DNA from 4 places in the Shewanella sp. OMA3-2 genome. Region 3 is predicted to be linked to each of the others. Evidence: predicted binding sites of a transcription regulator. Region 3 holds the regulator's gene; each other region holds the start of a gene.

Region 1 (3,184 bases), 1.7 Mb from region 3:
GTAAAAGATGTAGAAGCGACAACCTTATATGATATTTGGTGGGGTTAATTGCTAAGCCAAGCATTATTGCAAGAGGCGGTCGACAGTGTTCGGCCGCTTTTAGGTAAAGGTAAAGTAGCCGATTACATACCTGCATTAGCCAATGTTGATAACACTAAGCTTGCTATTGCGGTAACCACAGTCGATGGTCAAACAATTGGAGCAGGGGATTATCTAGAGCCCTTTTCCATCCAATCTATTTCCAAAGTGTTTAGCCTTACCCTCGCGCTTAATCTTTATCGTGAAGATGAAATATGGAGTCGAGTAGGTAAAGAGCCCTCAGGACATTCATTTAACTCGTTAGTCCAAGTGGAGTTAGAGCGGGGTAAACCGCGTAACCCATTCATAAATGCTGGCGCGTTAGTCATTGCTGACTTGTTACAAACTCGAAGCGGCGCACCAAAACATCAAATGCTAGAAGTGGTGCGTAAACTGAGCATGAATCCCTCAATTAGTTACGACAAAGTCGTCGCTGATTCAGAATTTGCCTTTAGTGCCCGTAATGCGGCAATTGCTTACTTAATGAAATCGTTTGGTAATTTTGACGGGGTCGTTGAAAACGTACTTAAAAACTACTTCCATTACTGCGCCTTAAGAATGAATTGTGCTGACTTATCTAAGTCGATGCTTTACTTAGCTAATCGTGGTAAAACCTTGTCAGGTGAGCAATGGATAACACCTATTCAGACAAGACAGCTCAATGCCCTGTTAGCCACCTCGGGTTTATACGACGGTGCGGGAGAGTTTGCTTATAGAGTCGGTATGCCGGGAAAAAGTGGCGTTGGCGGAGGCATTATTGCCGTGATCCCTGGAGATATGTCTGTATGTGTCTGGTCGCCAGAGTTGGATGTAAATGGCAACTCTTTAGCCGGTACCGCGATGTTAGAGCATCTTTGTCAAAAATTAGGTCGTTCGATCTTCTAAGTTAATTGCCGTTTTAATAAATGATAATGAATTTAACTAACTTTTAGTTTATTTTACTAAGTTAGTTTGGTTGTGTCGGCTAATCATATTTGTGTTTTCATGTAATGCATTGAAATTAAATTGTTTATTTTTGTTGGCATATTACCTGCTTATCATTGGTAATATACAAATAATTGTTAGTAATTGACTGTTTATTGTTAGTCAATTGTAATCCCATACTTAAAAAGGATTTATTAAATGACTCAAGATAATCAAACAACTAAGACCATTTTTACAGGCCAAAAGCTACTGACAGGGATGATATTCTCGGGACTGATTTTTACTGCCGGAGCCTATACTCCAGCAATGGCTAAAATGTCTTTAAACGATCAAAACTGCAACGTCACCTTACACTATGATGTCACCGTTGAGCCTAAATCCGTTAAGGTTAGCGAAAAGGGGCTAGAAAAATATCGTGTTGAGGTAGGGCAGTTATACGTTGAAGGTAAAGCGGTAGCATTAACGCCAGCACAGCAAAAAACATTAACTCAATACTCTGATGAAGTTTCTCGTCAGGTGCCTGAGGTAGTAGAGCTTGTCGGTGAGGTTGTTACCTTGGCGACCCAGGCGGTGACAATGGCGCTGACTCCATTACTCGGAGATGCAGCAGGTAGCCAAATTAATAAATTGATGAATGGCATTGAGCAGCGTGTTGATGCTATGGCTTTTCAACAGGGTGATAAGTATTTTATTGGCTCAACAGAGTCATCGTTAGAGCAAACCTTTAATGATGAATTTGAGCAAGAAATGGAAAATATTGTTTCAAACTCAATTGGTAGCTTAATGATGAGCATGGGAAGTCAGATAATGTCTTCTGAGGGTGGAACATTTGAACAGAAAATGAATGCCTTTGCCGCTAAAATGGACAATGTGGGTAAAGATATTGAGCTACAAATGGAGTCACAATCTAAGGCTTTAGAGGGGCGAGCTGACAAAGTGTGTGGCGATTTTGAAAAGTTAATGGTACTTGAGAATCAACTTAGAAAAGATATTCCACAATTAGCACCTTACAAGTTAGCGAGTTTAGAAGTGCAATCTTCATCTAAATAAGCTTATTTATTCCCTGACCCATAATACTGTAAGCAACTCAAGCGTGTTAACTTGAGGTTTGACCATGTAAGTCATTGGTTTACCGGTCTAATGTTCATCTCCTGACTTTCCCCTGCTTGTGCTTACCTTGCAGGGGCTTTTTATATTAGTGCTCCTCCTCAATGTTAACAGCCTTAGTTGAACCCTCAGTTTGTTCTGATAAAAAAATTCTCAATTATAAATATAGAGCAATGATATAGTTTTTTGTTATACTCATAAAAATTATAAGAAAAATACACTCTATTTAAATTTTTGTTAGTTTTTCGGATAATTGGCGTAACCTTACAACTTATTCGTGGTTAATTAGCGTTTAATAATGCGATTTAATCCACTGTTTTTCATTGATATGACATTCGTGGAAGATAAAGTGAGTAAAGAAATTGCCGAAAATCGTTTTCAATGTCGTAACAGCTTAAGGCGACTTTCATGTTAGAACTGTTAGAACCAATTGCCATTTTTACCCATGTTGCTCGCGCAGGCAGTTTTAGTGCTGCCGCAAGACGCCTTGGAATATCTAAATCTAAAGTTAGCACTCAAGTTGCTGATTTAGAACATAAACTAGGTGTTCAGCTTATTCAGCGAACCACGCGTAGTTTAAGTTTAACTGAAGCGGGTAATTTACTTTATTTACAAGGTGAAGAGTTGCTTCGCGACGCTGAACAAGCGGTTTCTAGTGTGCATAATTTGAATGATGCCACACGTGGTGTACTTAAAGTGGGTATTTCACAGTCTTTCGGAACAATGCATCTTATTCCTGCCTTACCAGCATTTATGGCTAAACACCCTGAGTTAGAGTTACAGGTAAGTTTGTTGGACCATAAAGTTGATGTCGTTAGCGAAGGTTTAGATTTGTTACTGACCATGTCAGAGCAACTACCTTTAGGCATGGTAGCGCGCCCATTAATGAAGTGTCAGTTTTTATTAGCGGCATCACCAGAGTATGTTGCTAAACACGGTAATATATCGCGCCCAGAACAGCTTGTTGAACATAATTGCCTTGTGTATCAAGGTGAGTGGCATGAGCACAGCATGTGGCAGTTCAAGAAGGGTGACGATTACTGCGAAATTGGTGTATCTGGTAATTTTCGAGTGG
Region 2 (3,184 bases), 570 kb from region 3:
CCACCCAAGAATGGGCGCCCTACCAAATGGAAGTTGGCTTGCAAAATGACGGTTATGCGATAGAAGCGTTAGCTTGTGTGATGGATAAACTTCAGCAACCTTATAAGGTTGTATTTCTCCCATGGGGTCGTGCACAGCTAGAAGTAAAACAAGGAAAGTACGATGGTTTCTTTTCAGCCTCGCAAAATAGCGCAAGAGACCGCTATGCTGTTTTATCAAATACTTTTATTGCGCAGCAATGGAACTTTTACTTACTCAAGCACACTTCTATACCTTTAAATAAAGACGCCATAAAATCAAATGCACAATTTGGTGGTCGTAAGCACTCTAACACCACGTTCTGGCTACAAAAAAATAATTATAACGTTATCCACCAAGCAAGCTCTCTCGATGAATTAATTCATTTACTGGAAAAAAATCGTATAGGTGCAATCTTAGAAAGCGATTTATTTTTTGAAGCTGCTGCCAAACGAGTAAACATTCCATTAAGTGACTTTTCTGTGGTGCCCAATCTAGATAGATCGTTAGGAGTTTATTTTGGCAAAATATTTTTGAAGCAATATCCCGCTTTTTTAGATAAATTTAATCAACATACTGAAAGCTGTAGATTTACTTCAGAGCAAGCTAACTAAACGATATAGCCAAATAGCTTCAATTAACTGAGGGCATAAAAAAGCCAGCATGCAAGCTGGCTTTCTCGATTTAATGTGACACTAATGTTGATAACTTATTGACTCTGATTTATGAATCAGCGATACGCAGTTCGTCAACCACTTTATCTACATCGTCAGCATTTTTCGCAATTGCGACAACTAAATCACGTTCAGCATCACTTGTGACCGTACCTTTTAATGTCACAACACCAGATTTAACATCAACATCAATTTTAGAGCCCGCTACATCGTCAGAAAACAGCAAACGAGTTTTAACAATCATAGCAACCTTAGCATCAGTTAGATCATCACCTAAATCGCTATCGTTACTATCATCTTGTTGCTTCAAAACAGTCAATTGATTATCAATACTTTTTACGCCGTCCAAGCTTTTAACCAGCTCACCCGCTAATGACTTATCAATACTGCTATCAACTTTACCCGTTAAGGTAACCTTACCGGCATGCACATCGGTATTGATGTCAAACGAGTTAAGGTTGGTATTGAGCAATAATGTGGTTTCAACTTTACCATCAATCCATGCGTCTTTAGCGTCATCCTGCCAATCTTGTGCTGCATTTGCAGAAAAAGCCATTGCACCAAGCATCGTACTTACTACTAAAGATAATGTTGTCTTATTCATAAAGATATCCTCCATTGTTTATCTCAACATAAGTAATGCGCAAACCGTGCCAACAAACATAAGTTACTGTTATAATTTATTTTTATGTTTAATTTGCTATTTTTACATGTATGTAAGTCTGATTTTTTTGGACATTTTTACCGACAACAGGTAATTTTTTCATCTTAGTGATAACTCATATTCAAATAACAATGCGATCACTCAATTAGCGGCACCTTTACGACTCACATACAGACTGTTCATGCTATCACACCCCATTTGCAGCCACGCACAGCCTTCAGCTAATTGTTGAGCGACCTTCTTATTTGTCGCCTGGCGAGCGGCCCACTTAAGTTGATGTAAAGCCTGTTGCTCTATATCTAGTAATAACCCTATCGCTGTCCATAGTTTGTCTTGCTGTATCATTTTACCTGCCTGAGCATAGCCATCAGTAAAGGAAAATAAACTAATTGGTTGGACATCATTTGAGGCTATCCCGTCTTGCTTAGCCTGTTGAAATAACGGCACTAGATGCTGCAGCATCGATCTTCTCGTTTCTGCCATATCCATAAAAATACGCTTAATATTATAGTCATCTGCATCCGCAACGGTTTGCGTGTAAAACAGCTGCCCTGCTTGACACAAATTAATGGCATCGCTAATTACTCCTAGGTCAATTTGCTTGCTTGATAAATGGTTGATATGTGAATATTGCAATGTCATTTCTCCTATCATTAAATAACTAATAGCTATCCTGTAATATTTATAGTCATAATGAATAAACTATTATTGTTTACCCTATGATTAACTCATGCATAATTCGTACACAAAACAAAAAATACAATAAGACATTAATAAATAAGGAATTAATAACAAACACCCCCAAATGTAAACAGTATGTTAAGAAATAATTACCGATTGTTATTGTCAAATTTACAAAGTGGCCATTAATGAAATGACCACGAAAAAGGAGTAACACTGACATGGCTAGTCCTACCTTGTTTTACCATTTGCTCCACCCTCAAACAGCAACACTGCTTCTAAAAGCACCTAGTTGTGGACGTTTTAATAAAATAGCGAGTATTACGGAGCTCCCCTGGCTAACACAGCTTGAAGCGAGTAATGCGGATGTGGCAATTATTGAAGTATCTCAATTAGGCCAAGCTGATTATGACTGCCTTACAGATAACGCCTTAATGTCTGATATAGAATTTATCTTCTTAAGTGAGGGAAAACCCAACCCTCACCTTGATAAATTAATGTCAAAGGGCGCGGGCTATCACTTTAGACAGCCATACAATATGGAACTGATTGATGACACCCTGAATGATTTTGCTCAAGACTTATTGTTAGAGTCAACTAAGCGCCAACAGGTATTATCAAGTGAACTCGATCAATACGGATTATTAGTTGGATCATCCCGTGCAATGCATAAGCTGTATCGCACGGTTCGTAAAGTCGCGGTGACTGAAAGTAATGTGTTAATTGTTGGCGAAAGTGGTGCAGGTAAAGAATTAGTAGCCAACACGATTCATCTTGCAAGTAACAGAGCAAACGAGCCTTTTATTGCAATTAACTGTGGTGCACTCAGTCCAGAATTAGTTGACAGTGAGCTATTTGGTCACGTTAAAGGGGCTTTTACGGGGGCACACCGTGATCATCGCGGGGTATTTGATCAAGCAGAAGGCGGGACATTATTTCTAGATGAAATTACTGAGATGCCTATTGATCATCAAGTGAAATTATTAAGGGTATTGGAAAATAGTGAATATCGCCCTATTGGTAGCACCAGCCTAAAAAAAGCCAATGTGCGTATTGTCGCCGCGACCAATCGTGATCCAGCAAGCGCTATTGAACAAGGTCTTTTTCGTGAGGATTTATACTTCAGACTTGCTCATTTCCCTATTCG
Region 3 (3,184 bases):
CTACCTGAAATTCCGTTAAAAAAGCAAGGTAACCAATGACCCAAATTACCTTAACAGCTGAGAATTTAGCTAAAAGCTATAAAAATCGTCAAGTGGTTAAAAGTGTCAGTTTAACCGTAAAAACTGGCCAGATTGTTGGGCTACTAGGTCCCAATGGCGCAGGTAAAACCACGACGTTTTATATGGTTGTTGGCTTAGTCAAAAGTGACCATGGCCGCATTTTAATCGATGACGATGACTTAACCGCTGATCCAATGCATTTACGGGCGCGAAAAGGTATTGGCTACTTACCCCAAGAAGCCAGTATTTTTAGAAAACTCACCGTGCACGATAATATTATGGCTGTCTTGCAAACCCGTAAATCGATGACTCCAGACGAGCGGATCCAGGAACTTGAACATCTTTTAGAAGAATTTCATATCACCCATATTCGCGATAGTTTAGGTATGTCACTATCTGGCGGCGAAAGACGACGGGTAGAAATTGCCCGCGCTTTAGCAGCCAACCCTAAATTTATACTATTAGATGAGCCCTTTGCTGGTGTTGACCCTATTTCAGTGATTGATATTAAAAAAATTATTCTGCAACTCAAACACCGTGGTCTAGGGGTATTAATTACCGACCATAACGTCCGTGAAACACTTGATGTGTGCGAGCGTGCATATATCGTTAGTCAGGGTAATTTAATTGCCGAAGGAACTCCTACTGAAGTACTAAACAATCAACAAGTTCGGGCTGTATACTTAGGGGAACAATTCAAGCTATAGTGAATCTAAAGAGGCTCTGAAACACTTGCTTAACATTGTATTCTGGTGGCTGAGCTATCTGATGATAGAGTTAATCGCTCATATGTAACTAAAGTCAGAGCATTTGTTAAAAAATTTGCGACTCTCACTCACTTTAACCAGTGAGACGCCGAATTATTCTAGGGATCAGCAGTAATGAAAGCTTCACTCCAACTTAAAATGGGTCAGCACCTCACTATGACCCCACAACTGCAACAAGCGATTCGTTTGTTGCAGTTATCGTCTTTGGAGTTACAGCAAGAAATTCAACAAGCATTAGATTCCAACCCTTTGCTTGAAATGGAAGATGAATTTTCAGTACTTAGCGATAAAAATGAAAACTCAAAAGACCTGTCAGACACTGACTTCAACGAAGTCAGTGTCCCTGTTGTCGAAAAAGACACTTCAAATATCGATACCGCAGAGTCAATGACTAAAGAGCAAATGTCTGACGATCTGCCAATGGATACCACTTGGGATGAAGTGTACAGCGCCTCCCCAATGGCAAGCCCAGGTTCGGGGTCAGGCAGCATGCCAAATGATGACATGCCTTTCCAGGGTGAAACATCTGAAGGCTTGTATGAACATCTAGAATGGCAAAAAAATCTGACTCCCTTTTCTGAAACAGACTTAGCTATCGCAACTGCGATTATTGATGCTATTGATGACACTGGCTATCTCACCCAAAGTACCGAAGACATTTTAGAGGCCATGGGCGATGACTCTGTCGAACTAGACGAAGTAGAAGCTGTGCTAAAGCGCATACAACATTTTGATCCACTTGGTGTTGCCTCACGCAGCTTAAGTGAATGCTTGTTGATTCAACTTGTTCAGTTTGCACCAAACACACCACATATTGATAATGCCAGAATGTTAATCAAAGATTATTTAGATTTGATTGCTGGGCGTGATTTTCGCACCTTAATGCGTAAAACAAAGCTAAAAGAAGATGAGCTGCGCGAAGCAATTGAATTAATACAATCTTTAAATCCACGTCCTGGCACCATGATCACTCCACCAGATGATGAATATGTTATCCCAGATGTGTCAGTAACCAAAAAGAATGGCCGTTGGGTAGTTGAGTTGAACCCTGACAACATGCCAAAAATAGGCATCAATCAACAATATGCTGCCATGGCAAAAAGCAGCAAAAGCTCAACAGACACTCAATTTATTCGAGGCCACTTACAAGAAGCCAAATGGTTCATCAAAAGCTTAGAAAGCCGTAGCGATACCTTGCTTAAAGTATCAAATTGTATTGTGCAATTTCAGCAAGGTTTTTTTGAATACGGCGCAGAAGCCATGAAACCTATGGTGTTGAATGACATAGCTGAAGCTGTCGAAATGCATGAATCAACTATCTCGCGTGTCACCACACAAAAGTATATGCATACACCACGCGGACTATTCGAACTTAAGTATTTTTTTTCTAGCCATGTAAGCACCGACGATGGCGGAGAGTGCTCATCGACAGCAATTAGAGCCTTTATTAAAAAGCTGGTTGCAGCTGAAAACCAGAAAAAGCCATTAAGTGACAGTAAAATGGCTGATCTTCTGGCTGAACAAGGGATTAATGTTGCACGTCGCACTATCGCAAAATATCGCGAAGCGATGATGATCCCTCCCTCAAACCAACGTAAGAGCTTATAATCTACCTAGGCAATTGGAGGATAAATATGCACATCACCTTAGCGGGTCACCATATTGAAATTACTGAATCACTGAGAGAATATGTTACAAATAAGTTTACAAAACTTGAACGACATTTCGATCAGATCAATAATGTCCAAGTAGTATTGAATGTCGAAAAGCAGTTACAGAAAGCTGAAGCAAAAGTCAGCCTAAATGGCACTGAAGTATTTGCCACTGCTGAACATGCTGACATGTATCACGCCATAGACGCCCTGATTGACAAGCTCGATCGTCAGGTCATTAAACATAAAGAGAAATTAACTAAACATTAATGATGGAACTTAGTACCATCCTGCAGCCGGAATGCACCTCCTGTGCCACACCGGGCAGTAAGAAAAAGGTACTGGAACTTATCAGCGATTTAGTCGCTGCCCAGTACCCATCCCTCTCCTCACAAGAGATTTTTGAAAGCCTAGTGGCTAGAGAAAAAATGGGTAGCACAGGAATCGGCTCTGGCATTGCAATTCCGCATGGACGACTCACGACCATCGAGCGCCCTATCGCCGTTTTTGTAAAGTGCGAAGAGGCTATTTCATTTGATGCTATAGACAAACAACCTGTGGATCTCTTATTTGCACTTTTAGTACCCGCTGATCAATGCCAACAGCATCTGAGTACTTTATCCTTAATGGCAGAAAAATTGTCAGATAAACATATCCTTAAACAGTTACGTAAAGCGAGTAACGCAACCGAACTTTACCAGGTCA
Region 4 (3,184 bases), 2.0 Mb from region 3:
AAAATTAATAATTGATTTTGTACTACAGTAAAACCCAATAATACCTACATAACTGTAGGATAAGGCTTACAAGACATCGAGCAATTAAAACTTAGCGATTAATTTTGATAACACTCTTTTTAACATTTGTCCGTACATTACCCAATCTCCAAGTAAGCTATATAAAGGGTAAGTAAAAGTTGCGGGACGATTCTGCTCAAATAAAAAGTGTCCCAGCCAAGCAAAACCATATCCAATCACCGGCAACCAAACTAACTGCCACCACTGTTGATTAATAAAAGTATTGATTAGCAAAACGACAATAATGGTACTGCCAAGATAATGTAGTCGCCTGCATACTAAGTCTTGATGCTGAGTGAGATAAAATGGGTAAAACTCTTTAAATGTTTTATATTGTTTACTCATCATCGCTTACCATGCATTTTTCATAAAATAAAATTTCGCCTTCAACTAGGCCAATCTTAACACTGGCTATACTTTTAAAACCTTGAAGACTAAGCACCTTATTATGAACTGGGTTATTAACAAATACGCCAATACCATCTAACTGAGGTTGTTCATCACACCAACTCAACACTGCTTGAATTAACTTACTGCCATTACCTTTGCGCTGTTCATTCGGCGTTAACGCTATAAACTGCAATATGCCGCATTTATCCGAGGGTAAGTGTGTTAATAAGCAGGTTTCTTTTTCCATTAACCCCTGGGTAGACTTCCAACCGGTGCCTAACACCATTTTTAAACGCCAATGCCAATAACGTGATTGACCTATTGGAATTTGTTGGGTAACTACACAAGCTACCCCAATTAATCGCTCACCATCAAACCAGCCAATTAAAGGCTGCTCTTGCTGCCAAAGCTCACTTAACTCTTCACGAATGGCTGCACGTAACTTTTGTTCATACATACTGCGATCTTGATTGCCAAATACCTCTAAAAAAAATGGGTCATCGTGATAAGCGTTATAAATAATAGAGGCGGCTATACGTAAATCTTCAGCGGTTAAATACACAGCTTTACATTGTTCCAAGGTTTGGTTATCCATTATTATTGTTCCTTGATCATTTTATGCTCAACATTAACTTAGCAAGTTAATAGGACCGAAACAATCACCTATCAATATCAATTAACATCTATTGATAACAGTGAGTAGGTTGCACACCTCGGTTTGCATTTAACAGCAACAACAGCAATACTGATTGCAATCAAAAAAGCTAAAGTGAATAACAGCAAAGGGGCCCAAATGGATACCACCACAACAGATTTGAACCATTTATTTATGCAACTAGGTTTAGCTTATGAAGAACATGAAGTGACTGCATTTATTGCTAGTCATCAAATAGACAAACACACGCTATTGGTTGACGCGCCATTTTGGACGACTGCTCAAAAAACATTTTTGCAAGAAGCATTAAATGAAGACGCCCAATGGTCAGAAGTGATAGACCAATTGGACGTTATGCTAAGATCGACCAATGCTAGTTAGCCATGAGCGACTAGACTGAATAACGATTAAATTTGTTTGTAGGCTGTATCGCCCCAGCCTACTAACTCACTATTTTTAAATACAATGGGTGTGCATTCGTCCTTGGTTGTTTTACCATCACCTTTCGCCCACTGGGTACGATAAAATAATACTTTAACCTGCTCTTTATCTGCCTGGTTCACAAATGCCTCACTAAAGTCTGAGGTGCCCATAATCACTTGCACTTGATCTAAGGTCATTCCTAACGACAGCTTTGTTAAGCTATCGCGGTTTTTTTCTTGCTGCACTTCCCAGTAATCGTGGCTTTTTCCAGATTCATGATCACCCACGTTGAATACACAGCCACTTAAGCCTAAAGATATTGCGGTAATGATTGCTGCGCCCATTAATTTTGATTTCATGTTATTTCCTTTTTGTTAGAATAAATGGCTATTGAGTAAGTTAACCCTTACAGTTCAATTAACATTTCTTAATGCTATTTTTATGCCAACACATATAACATTGATTTAATTAAAATTAATGAAAAATCGACACTGAAATAGTATTTCTCACTATTAAAAATTAGGGGTTTTCACCACTTATGAGTCCAATTGAACATGTTATCGCGGCTGCTAAAGCCATCGCCATCAATGGACATACACCCAATGTTGCCTTAATTAAAGGCCGTGTGGGTAAAGTGCCGATGCCATTAATTATTCAAGGGCTTCAACAATTTAAAGCAATACCTAAATCTGAATGGCAAGCTATTGCGGAATTTGTGCCAAATGAAGTATCAGAAAATGAGTCACAAAATAGCCTCAGCTTGACCGAAATGGCTGAACAACAGAACAAAATGCAGCAACAACTTGATCAATTAATGTCGCGTATTACGCAACTTGAGCAAGCACTTAATAAACAGCAGCTTAATCAACAATTGGCACAACAAGCTGAACAACATCCAGCACAAAAGGCACCATAATGTTTGTGATTGAATTACGCTTTGAACCTTTTGCTGATACCACGATCTCTAGTGCCGAAAAAGCGATTAATCACTACTTAGAAGCACTGCGTGCCAATGGCCAAATATTGGGCAGAGAATTTGCAGTCGCGTTTAATGATGGTGATTTTAAAGTACGTTTGATGCTGCCAGAAAAAACCAGCTTAGCAAAACGTCATAATAGTCCCTGGGTCAAATCTGCAATAAATGGCTTAACTGACGCTAAGCTACTTGCCCCAAGGGAGAAGTTTATTGGCCAGGACATTAATTCAGAAGTCAGTAACACTGACCCCGCAAGCTGGCAGCTGCTGTACACTAGTTATGTGCATATGTGTTCACCATTAAGAAGCGGTGATAATTTACTGCCAATCCCGCTTTATCAGATCCCCGCGACCTTCAATGGCGATCATAAGCGCATCATAAAATGGCAAAGCGAATGGCAAGCATGTGATGAATTACAAATGGCAGCCGCAACCAAAGCAGAATTTGCTGCACTTGAAGAAATAAGCACAGTAAGCAGCGACATGTTCAGGCGAGGTAGTGATCTATGCGCCAGAATAGAGTATCTGACTGAAATTCCAACTTATTACTATTTGTATCGAGTCGGAGGAGAAAGTTTAATCGCAGAGCAAAGCCGAACTTGCCCCAAGTGCAACAGCGCAAAGTGGAAGCTAGATGAACCACTATTAGATATGTTTCACTTCCGCTGTGAAACCTGTCGT

The links. The regulator sigma-54, encoded in region 3, starts transcription at its own class of promoters, with help from an activator protein. The targets are predictions, from matches to a motif close to GTTGGCACGNNNNTNGNNT.
Region 1: the regulator sigma-54 is predicted to act here: its motif matches at 1,096-1,114, upstream of L0B17_RS07145 (YggN family protein).
Region 2: the regulator sigma-54 is predicted to act here: its motif matches at 1,332-1,350, upstream of L0B17_RS02365 (BON domain-containing protein).
Region 4: the regulator sigma-54 is predicted to act here: its motif matches at 1,959-1,977, upstream of L0B17_RS08885 (DUF3192 domain-containing protein).

Annotation. Positions count from the first base shown of each region.
Region 1 is NZ_CP090974.1:1,609,335-1,612,518, forward strand. It holds gene L0B17_RS07135 (50S ribosome-binding protein YggL) at 1-48, shown strand, start outside; gene glsB (glutaminase B) at 49-963, shown strand; gene L0B17_RS07145 (YggN family protein) at 1,201-2,052, shown strand; gene L0B17_RS07150 (LysR family transcriptional regulator) at 2,518-3,184, shown strand, end outside.
Region 2 is NZ_CP090974.1:515,779-518,962, reverse strand. It holds gene L0B17_RS02370 (substrate-binding periplasmic protein) at 1-632, shown strand, start outside; gene L0B17_RS02365 (BON domain-containing protein) at 742-1,296, opposite strand; gene L0B17_RS02360 (hypothetical protein) at 1,498-1,998, opposite strand; gene L0B17_RS02355 (sigma-54 interaction domain-containing protein) at 2,259-3,184, shown strand, end outside.
Region 3 is NZ_CP090974.1:4,040,488-4,043,671, forward strand. It holds gene lptA (lipopolysaccharide transport periplasmic protein LptA) at 1-39, shown strand, start outside; gene lptB (LPS export ABC transporter ATP-binding protein) at 36-767, shown strand; gene L0B17_RS17830 (RNA polymerase factor sigma-54) at 942-2,435, shown strand; gene hpf (ribosome hibernation-promoting factor, HPF/YfiA family) at 2,462-2,749, shown strand; gene ptsN (PTS IIA-like nitrogen regulatory protein PtsN) at 2,752-3,184, shown strand, end outside.
Region 4 is NZ_CP090974.1:2,002,109-2,005,292, reverse strand. It holds gene L0B17_RS08900 (DUF962 domain-containing protein) at 85-405, opposite strand; gene L0B17_RS08895 (GNAT family N-acetyltransferase) at 398-1,045, opposite strand; gene L0B17_RS08890 (DUF2789 domain-containing protein) at 1,244-1,486, shown strand; gene L0B17_RS08885 (DUF3192 domain-containing protein) at 1,513-1,887, opposite strand; gene L0B17_RS08880 (hypothetical protein) at 2,067-2,444, shown strand; gene L0B17_RS08875 (Zn-ribbon-containing protein) at 2,444-3,184, shown strand, end outside.